3 regions of the Sutcliffiella sp. NPDC057660 genome follow, and region 3 is predicted to be linked to each of the others. Evidence: riboswitches for the same ligand, from Rfam matches in the RefSeq annotation. Region 3 holds a riboswitch; each other region holds the start of a gene.
What was found. A riboswitch is a leader RNA that binds a small molecule or an ion and turns the genes downstream of it on or off. The one in region 3 is predicted to bind S-adenosylmethionine.
Positions count from the first base shown of each region.

Region 1 (3,172 bases), on a different contig from region 3:
TTTCATTACTTCTACAATTTCATTTCCCTTGTCCCCCTTAGGGAATGGAGCAGGTGCATCATTGGTCATGATGATACTTTCTCCTTCGAGATTAGTAAAATCAATGATTAAATCTGCTCTTTCTGCTGGTGCAAGTGTGATGGATCTGATGCCTATCGGTCGATCCATCAGACCTCTATCCGTTCCGATCTGATACATGAGCTGTCCTGAGTCCAGTTTTATTCGATAAAAGCGGCTGTTGGAAGCATTGACTACTCGGAAACGATATTTGCGAGGTTCTACTACCAAGTAAGGCCATACTTTCCCATTGACCAGAATCGTATTGCCAAAAAACTCCGGTACTACAGATGTTTTCAATCCTGATACCGGTTCATCCGGTTGTGTCGGATAGTAGAGAGAACCATCCGGTCGAAAGGATCTATCCTGGATGATAAGAGGGAAATCATAGGCGGATGAGGGAAGTTTCAGGGAACGCTCGAAATCACTTCGTACTATATACATCCCAGCGAGTCCTGCATATATATTGAGGCGGGTAATACCAAGTGCGTGATCATGGTACCAGAGCGTACAGGAATTCATGTAATTATCGTACCGGTAGATTTTTTGTGTAAATGTGGGGCCAACCTGTTCAAAATTTGCACTGAACCATGAGTCGGGGTACCCGTCACTATCAGGTTCCACAACTGCACCATGTACATGAACGACTGTTCGGACTTCCGGAACATCTTTATGGGCACCATGAACCGTAAAGTCCACTGGCAGCAAATGCCTTTTTGGCAGAGCATTCATCCATTTGATGAATACCTTCTCCCCACAGTCGACTTCTATGGTCGGTCCAGGGAATATTCCTTCATATCCCCACACCGTTGTCGAGGGGAGATCGCGGTGAAGGGATTGCTTTGTTTCCTTCATTGTTACCTCGTAATAGGTGTAAGTGTTGTCTTTTTTTACTGGTTCTAATTTTGGAGGAATAGGGAGTGCATCTACAAATTTTGTAAGTGAGGATACAATTGTGGTTTCAGACATTTTTGATTCCCCCTTATATAGGCTCTCCCCAAAGAATATTCGGCTGTCTTGCATATTAACCCTATTTTTACAGTTCCCGTCTCCTCATTAATCCTCCTACTTGCTTTTAACCCACTGGATCGATCCCATGTCATCATGGGGATGCATGTAATGGTCGTATTTTTTATATTCCTGCTCCAAGTCTGATAAGGACAGTTCATACAGGTGCTGATCCTCCTTTTTGAATACACGGAAATAGAGGAGCTTACTGATTAATTCCGACCGCCGATTTTCAACCGCATTTTTCAAAATTTCTCCCATTTTCATCACTCCTTAAAATTTTGGTTACGTTTAGCACCGCTGTTGATTTCCGCACTAGGCTGCGCTTTCCGCGGGGCTTGCGAGAGCCTCCTCGGCTTCGCCTGTGGGGTCTCCCCTAAACGCTACCTCCCGCAGGAGTCTTCGCCTATTGCTCCAATCAACAGCTAGTCAACTATAGAAAATACAAAAAACCTCTTCCAGTCTGAGACAAGAAGAGGTTGGTTTTTTTAAGAAATAAGACCTCAACTTATCTGCCAAGCATCACTGCTTGCTGGAATTAGCACAGTATTCTTTTTATAGAATCTGTTGCTGAAGCTTCATAGGGCCATTCCCTCCACTTCTCTGGATAAGTTACGCTATTAAGTTATGACTGGAAAGAGTAATTTGTTATGATAATCATAAACCCGACGATTCCGATTTGTCAACTGTGGATTGAAGAGTTATTGTCGTGCCTCATGGACCTTCAGCATTTTTCCTTTTATCGTGGTGTGCTTCATCGCTTTCAGTACAATCGGACCCTTTCCATTCAAAATATCAACATAGGAGACATTTTCCTGAATGGTGATGATGCCTATATCCCCTGCAGCCACTCCTGGTATTTTGGATAGGGTGCCGACGAAGTCGACCGCTCTTATTTTCTTTTTCTTTCCACCATTGAAATAGAGCTTCATAATATCCTTGTTCAATTTCGCACTCTTTGCTTCTTTAATAGTTGGACGTGTATTTATTTTTATTTCAAATTCAGATGTTGCCCGAAAAACCATTTCTTTAGTTGGAGCTTCTCTTTTCGCTATCTTAAATCCAATATACGATTCGATTTCTGCGAGGAATTTTTCTTCATATGGAGTAACGAATGTAATGGCTTTTCCCGAATTTCCTGCACGAGCCGTCCTGCCTGTTCGATGGACATAGCTCTCTTTCTCCATCGGCAGGTCGTAATTGATCACAAGAGAAACATTTGCGATATCAATCCCTCTTGCCGCAACGTCCGTCGCCACCAGATAGCGGAATTTTCCTAGTTTGAACTCATTCATAACAGCGAAACGATCCTCTTGCACCAGACCGCCATGCAGCTTGTCGCAAGGATAGCCCGCGCGTTCTAGTTGACGATATACATCATCCACCTGGATCTGAGTTCTACAAAAAACGATACAGCTATCCGGGTTCTCCAGTGTTGTAACAGCCTTCAACAGTGAAAACTTTTCATTCTCTTGAACTTCAATAACTGCATGCTCAATTTTATCTGTTGTGATTCCTGTACCTTTTATTTCAATATGAGTTGGCGTTTTCATATATTTATGAGAAAGCTGCTCGACATCCTCTGGTAATGTCGCGGAGAATAGCATCGTCACCCTATCGATGGGCAACTTTTGGATAATGGCTTCCACCTGATCAATAAAACCCATATTTAACATTTCATCTGCTTCATCTATAACAAGATACTTTAAACGCTCCACGTCAAACGTCCCTTTTTCCATATGATCGAGCACCCTGCCAGGTGTCCCCACGACCACATGAGACTTTTGCTTCAACTCCAGCTTCTGCCTATCAAATGGCTGCTTGCCATAGATCGCGGTGGCTTTAACCCGCTTGAACCTACCGATATTCGTTATATCCTCTTTGACCTGGGCCGCAAGCTCGCGGGTTGGAGTCAGAACGAGTGCCTGGGGTTTATTCTCCTCCCACTCTACTAGTTCACAAAGCGGTATGCCAAATGCTGCTGTTTTGCCGCTGCCTGTCTGTGATTTCACGACGAGATCCTTCTTTTCCATTGCATTCGGAAGAACTTTTGCTTGGACTTCCGTAGGAACTGTATATTTTAATTTTTCAAGAGCGCTAACTATCT
Region 1 is NZ_JBHVHV010000011.1:188,928-192,099, reverse strand. Features, by position in the region: gene ACFVAD_RS14620 (multicopper oxidase family protein) at 1-1,026, opposite strand, end outside; gene ACFVAD_RS14615 (Fur-regulated basic protein FbpA) at 1,123-1,326, opposite strand; SAM riboswitch class I at 1,571-1,679, opposite strand; gene ACFVAD_RS14610 (DEAD/DEAH box helicase) at 1,767-3,172, opposite strand, start outside.
Region 1: linked by a shared signal. The riboswitch ahead of ACFVAD_RS14615 (Fur-regulated basic protein FbpA) and the one ahead of metK (methionine adenosyltransferase) in region 3 are both predicted to bind S-adenosylmethionine.

Region 2 (3,172 bases), on a different contig from region 3:
TTGGCCGGTATAGTGACTGTAGGCTCCGGAGAGAACCTTCATCAGTGTGGACTTTCCTGCACCATTGGCTCCGATCAAGGCATGTACCTTACCGGTTTCCGCTGTGAAATCGACCTGACTTAATGCTTTCACTCCCGGGAATTCGATGGAGATGTTAGTCATTTGAAGTACCTGGGTGGGCATGTTGAGTCCTCCTTTCATAAAAGTAGTAAGTGAATAACGGTAGTTGTTAGAATGATTGGTAATTGTGTTAGAATGTTTGACGAAGTTGTTAGAATGGTGGCTAACTGTGTTAGAATGATTGGATTTTCTGTTAGAATGATGAAAAAAACTGTTAGAATGACCCGATTTTCCTTGTTGATATTGCTACCGTTAAGTTTGAATTCCAGCAAACTTCCCAATTCTTCTACCAAACACCAAGCTTTTTCTTGTAAACCCTTCTAATTTCCAAGAAAAGCTGCCCAAAAGTCAGATGATGACTTTACGGACAGCCCGTTCACTATGCTACTTCTGATAATGCTCCTTCAGTACCTTCATCCAGTCCTCTTCAAATGCGGAGGAGGTTCCCCAGCCTTCAATGATATCTGCGAGATTCACCATATTGACGGCTTGATCCGATTTGCGAAGCTCCTCTTGGGAAATGAGGGAGGCCTCAAGGTCATAGGTTTCCGGCGTTTCCTCGCCGGCCAGCTTCTTTGCAAGCAGTCGCAGGTTGACGGCACCAATCAGTTTCGGATCAACTGCCGCTGTGTATTTCCATGGGCTTTTTTCTGCCTGGATTTCCTGAAGATCGGCATTGGATACATCGATTCCATAGATCTTGATCTCGTCACGTCCTGCTTCCTGGATCGCGCGTGCCGCACCGATTGCGAAGGCATCCCATGTTGCGAAGATGGCGTCGATTTCACCTTTTTTATGCTTATTCAGCATTGCAGCTACGGCATTCTGGGTCTGAACGGATGTATCAGCAGCTGCCACACCGAATCGCTCCACTTCCTTGATGCCGGGATTGCCAGAAAGCGTGTCCTTATAGACTGCGTTCCGTCTTACCATTGGAGGAAAACCGTCCACCCAAAGGTAAACAATATTTGCTTCCCCATTAAAATCCTTCACCAACTGATCAAGTGCCAATTTCGCAAGTGCTTCATCGTCCTGAGAGGTCTGGGTCACTCCTGCTACAGTTCCGACATCCGGATTGGAGTCAAACGTTACGACGCTCTTGCCTGCTTCCACAAGCTTCTTTACTCCTTCTACAGTCGCGGCATCGTCCCCGTGGGAAAGGATGACCCCATCATAATCCTGAGTGACAGCCTGCTCGATTGCATCGTGGAACTTGGCGCTGTCCCCGTTTGCGGTGAATACATCCACTTCAAAACCGAGTGCTTCCCCTTCCTGCTTGGCACCTGCAAGGAATTGAGCGGTATGATCATCGCCGCCGATTTTGCGGATAACCTTGATCTTCGCACCTTCCCCATCTGCAAAGCGCTCCGGTACATTTTCAAAGGAAACCTTTTCCTTGGCTCCTGCAGTCTGTCCGGAATTCCCGGAGGAACATCCTGTTAAAAGTAGTGATAATGATAGTGTTGCGGCAAAAAATGATTTCACAATTGTTTTCTTCTTCATGTTCATGACTCCCCTTTAGGTTTTTCTATTTTTGGCCAGGGAGGAATTCTACAAAATAAAAAAACCTCCCTGAAAAGAGAGGTTTCACCGCAATATATATATCGGGATGCTCCTCTCTCATCTTTCAGAACACAGATATGTCCTGCAGGATTTAGCACCAATTCCATATGGAACGGTTGCCGGGCATCATAGGGCCAGTCCCTCCGCCACTCTCGATAAGAGAATACAACGTATATTCTATTAAAAAATTTCTAATTATCACTTTAATTGGTTGAAGCAATAATGTCAAGAATTTATTTTTCCGAAAATTTGGAGAAACCAAGGGAATTCAGCATTTAATCTGCAAAAAATAAACAAGAATTACTGGAACTGATCAGGGAAGAAGTTTAAAATCAATATAAATGAGTGGGGACAAGGGACCTGTCCCCGGAAAGGAATGGTGAACATGGACGCTGAATCCTTTTTCTCCAATAATATAAAAGCTGCACTGAAGAATAGTCCGCCTGGTGAGTGGATGCCAAATATTCCGGAGAACTGTATTCGGCTGAATTCCGGCTATCCTGCACCAGAGCTTATTCCTGATCAGGAGCTGAAGGCGGCGGTAGCGCGCCTCCTTAATGAGGAGCGGGATTTGCCTCTTCACTATCTAGGAAGTCCGCGTATCGATAAGCTGAAGGAGCAGATTCAAGATAGATTGGCGGAGCGTGGAATGCGTGTTTCCAAAGAGGAGCTATTGATCACTTCCGGTGCATGCCAGGCGATTGATTTGGTTGCCCGGATTCTCCTTGACGAGGAAGCTGTGGTTGCAATGGAAGCACCAACCTATATGGAGGCTTTGGAAATCTTCCAGAACTACACAGATCATTACATCTCCATTCCGGTTGATGAGCAGGGTCTTCAGACTGATCTACTCGAAAAAGAGCTGGCAGAAAGAAAACAGAGCGGCCTCGCTTTGCCGCGTTTCCTATACACTATCCCGACCTTTCAAAATCCTACTGGGACCACACTGACTTTAGAACGGAGAAAGCATCTGCTGGAGCTTGCATCCTCCTACAATTTCCTCATCATCGAGGACGATGCCTATGGGGAGCTTGCATTCAACGAAAGCCCCGCAACATTGAAGTCGATGGATAAAGAGGGACGGGTGCTTCATATCGGTTCCCTCTCCAAGGTCGTGGCACCTGGCATGCGGATCGGGTGGGTAGCAGCAGCGCATGATTTCATTACAGCTCAATGGTGGTTCAAAAAAGACCTCGATCATCCGTTTTCCCATAGCACGATGGCAGCTTTTCTGGAAAACACCGACTTCGAGAAGAGACTGGATATTTTGAAGGGCACTTATTCCGCAAAATGTGGGGCAATGCTCTCTGCCCTAAAGGAGAATATGCCAGAATCCGTTACATGGTATGTGCCTGAAGGAGGTTACTTTGCCTGGGTGAAGATCCCCGGAGCCGATACCGCGGAAATGCTGTCAGATGCCATGGCAGAAGGGGTGGCATACATCCCTGGAAAGCATTTTTTCCTTGATCAGGCAGAAGGAAAAGAGTAC
Region 2 is NZ_JBHVHV010000006.1:126,750-129,921, reverse strand. Features, by position in the region: gene ACFVAD_RS08125 (sugar ABC transporter ATP-binding protein) at 1-183, opposite strand, end outside; gene ACFVAD_RS08120 (sugar ABC transporter substrate-binding protein) at 505-1,623, opposite strand; SAM riboswitch class I at 1,738-1,845, opposite strand; gene ACFVAD_RS08115 (aminotransferase-like domain-containing protein) at 2,069-3,172, shown strand, end outside.
Region 2: linked by a shared signal. The riboswitch ahead of ACFVAD_RS08120 (sugar ABC transporter substrate-binding protein) and the one ahead of metK (methionine adenosyltransferase) in region 3 are both predicted to bind S-adenosylmethionine.

Region 3 (3,172 bases):
CCAGCCGTGCTCATCGTCACCGATCAGCTTTCTGTTAGGGTCAGCGGATAATGTTGTCTTGCCTGTACCAGATAAACCAAAGAATAGTGCTACATCGCCTTCACGCCCTACATTGGCAGAGCAGTGCATCGGCATGATACCATTCTCAGGAAGCAAGTAGTTCATGACAGAGAAAATGGATTTCTTCATTTCACCTGCATATTCCGTACCGCCGATAAGAACGACGCGCTTTTTAAAGGAAATGATGACAAATGCTTCAGAGTTTGTACCGTCTACTGCAGGATCAGCCTTGAAGCTTGGTGCAGAGACAACACTGAATGCGGTTTCATGTTTGGCAAGCTGTTCGTCATTTGGGCGGATGAATAGCTGGTGCGCAAAAAGATTATGCCATGCAAATTCGTTGATTACCTGGATAGGCAATTGATATTTTTCGTCCGCTCCTGCGAAGCCCTTGAAAACGAAAATTTCATCTTTTTTTTCTAAGTAGTTTAGTACTTTATCATATAAACGTTCGAATACATCTTCGGAGATTGGGCTGTTTACCGTTCCCCAGTCAATCTTATCCTTGGAGATATCCTCTTCCACAATGAATTTATCTTTAGGGGAGCGACCCGTATATTTTCCAGTTGTAGCAACCACGGCACCGGTAGATGTCAGGCTGCCTTCATTGCGGTTTAATACTTTCTCCACTAATTGAGGAACAGAAAGTTGCATTTGCGTGTTGCTTCCGTATATTAATTTAGTTAAACCATTATCAATACCAACCGTTTTCATCATGGATAACTCTCCTTCAACTTGTATATTAATTTCTCATCTGTTAAAAAGTATAACACATTTAATCCAATAGTCCATACTAATTAAATTATTTTATGAAATAAAGTGTGAATCCGTTAACATTTTGTGAAAAAGAGGCTTATGTACATGGACAAATCTACTTAATGATAGCATATGTTTTTTCCTGTTTCTTCATTTAAATAATTTGCCGTTTTTTGTTGACAATAAAGCTTTTATTACGCTAATATAGAACCTTGAACGGATACTCTTATTCCGAGCTGGTGGAGGGGCAGGCCCTATGAAACCCAGCAACCTGCTCAAAGGTAAATGGGCGAGCGCGAAAAAAGCACTTCGCTAATTTTTTTGGACAAGAAAATTGTCGCTTGAGAAAAGGTGCTAAACCTGAGCAAGGCATTGACCTTGACCGATAAGAGTGAAAGGCTAATTCTTGAACCCAAACCTTTCCTCAACTTTATGGAAAGGTTTTTTATATTCTGCACAAGATAACAAAGAACAGCACAACAGGAAATGAGATCCGTATCAAACATACTGTTATACATGAAGAGAGGTAAAACGCTTTTCATATACAAAAGGAGGAACTTTTTTAATGACTAAGCAACGTCGTTTATTTACTTCTGAATCGGTAACGGAGGGGCATCCGGATAAAATTTGTGACCAAATTTCCGACTCCATCCTTGATGCTATTCTTACTAATGACCCAAATGCACGTGTAGCGTGTGAAACTTCTGTAACAACTGGATTGGTGCTTGTTGCTGGAGAAATCACTACTTCTACTTATGTAGATATCCCAAAAATCGTTCGTGAAACAATCCAAGGAATCGGATACACTCGTGCGAAGTACGGTTTTGACGCAGAAACTTGTGCGGTACTTACGTCCATCGACGAGCAGTCCGCTGACATCGCAATGGGTGTTGACCAGGCATTGGAAGCTCGTGAAGGACAAATGTCAGATGCGGAAATCGAAGCGATCGGTGCGGGAGACCAAGGTCTGATGTTCGGATTTGCTTGCAATGAAACAAAGGAATTGATGCCTTTACCGATTTCATTGGCTCATAAGCTTTCCCGTCGCCTAACAGAAGTAAGAAAAGAAGAAATCCTTCCATACTTACGTCCGGATGGAAAAACTCAGGTAACTGTAGAATATGATGAAAACGATCAACCGGTACGTATCGATACAATCGTTATCTCTACTCAGCATCACCCGGAGATTTCTTTGGAGCAGATCCAACGTAATGTGAAAGAACACGTAATCAAGCCGGTAGTTCCTGCTAACTTGATTGACGAAAACACAAAATACTTCATCAACCCGACTGGCCGTTTCGTTATCGGTGGACCTCAAGGGGATGCTGGATTGACTGGACGTAAAATCATCGTTGATACGTATGGTGGATATGCTCGTCACGGTGGTGGAGCATTCTCCGGTAAGGACGCAACGAAAGTTGACCGTTCCGGAGCATATGCAGCACGTTATGTTGCAAAAAACATCGTAGCAAGCGGATTGGCTGACAAATGTGAAGTTCAACTTGCATACGCAATCGGTGTAGCACAGCCTGTATCCATCGCAGTGGACACTTTCGGAACTGGTAAAGTATCTGAAGAGAAGCTAGTGGAACTTGTGCGCAACAACTTCGACCTTCGTCCAGCTGGAATCATCAAAATGCTAGACCTTCGTCGCCCAATCTACAAGCAGACTGCTGCATACGGTCACTTTGGCCGTAACGATCTTGACCTTCCTTGGGAGCAAGTGGATAAAGCGGATGCGTTGAAAGAGCAAGCGAACGCTTAAATTTTTATTGTGGCTGCCGCCAAATCAGGTTTTGTGCCTGGTTTGGCGGCAGTTTTTTTTGTGTCTGGTTTCTAAGAGCAGTGAATGGTTGTCGTGGGCCATGACGTCGAATATTGTTGGAAAGTGCGTTTTATCTATATGTGCCTGTTTTACTTGGATATATTTTTAATTTCATTGATATAATTTTTTTCTCTTTGATATAGTGTCCGAAAACGTGGATATATGAAAATTTCCGTTGATATCTTTAAATTTACCTGTAAAATCCACTGCGGAATACTCGAAATTGCATAAGAAACAAGCCCTCCAACAAAAAACAGGCGAAATAGATCGCCTGCTTCAACAATGCTTAAAGCGCATCCTCCAACAATTCATAGAGGGAGGCGCGTTCCGCTTCTCTGATGTTCCAGTCATCCTGATACTCTTGCAGGGTCGCAAGATCTGTCTCTTTTTCCATCTGTGCCTCCAACTGGAATATTGCCAGTTCCAGTTCTTCCAATTTTGCCTCTATCTTCTTGGGCTCGATGGAAGTTGGGGCATTTCTTTTTACTCGTTCGGGAGGGACAGTATCCTTCTTACTATCCGGAGCTTGAA
Region 3 is NZ_JBHVHV010000029.1:9,673-12,844, forward strand. Features, by position in the region: gene pckA (phosphoenolpyruvate carboxykinase (ATP)) at 1-774, opposite strand, end outside; SAM riboswitch class I at 1,040-1,208, shown strand; gene metK (methionine adenosyltransferase) at 1,382-2,581, shown strand; gene abc-f (ribosomal protection-like ABC-F family protein) at 2,928-3,172, opposite strand, start outside.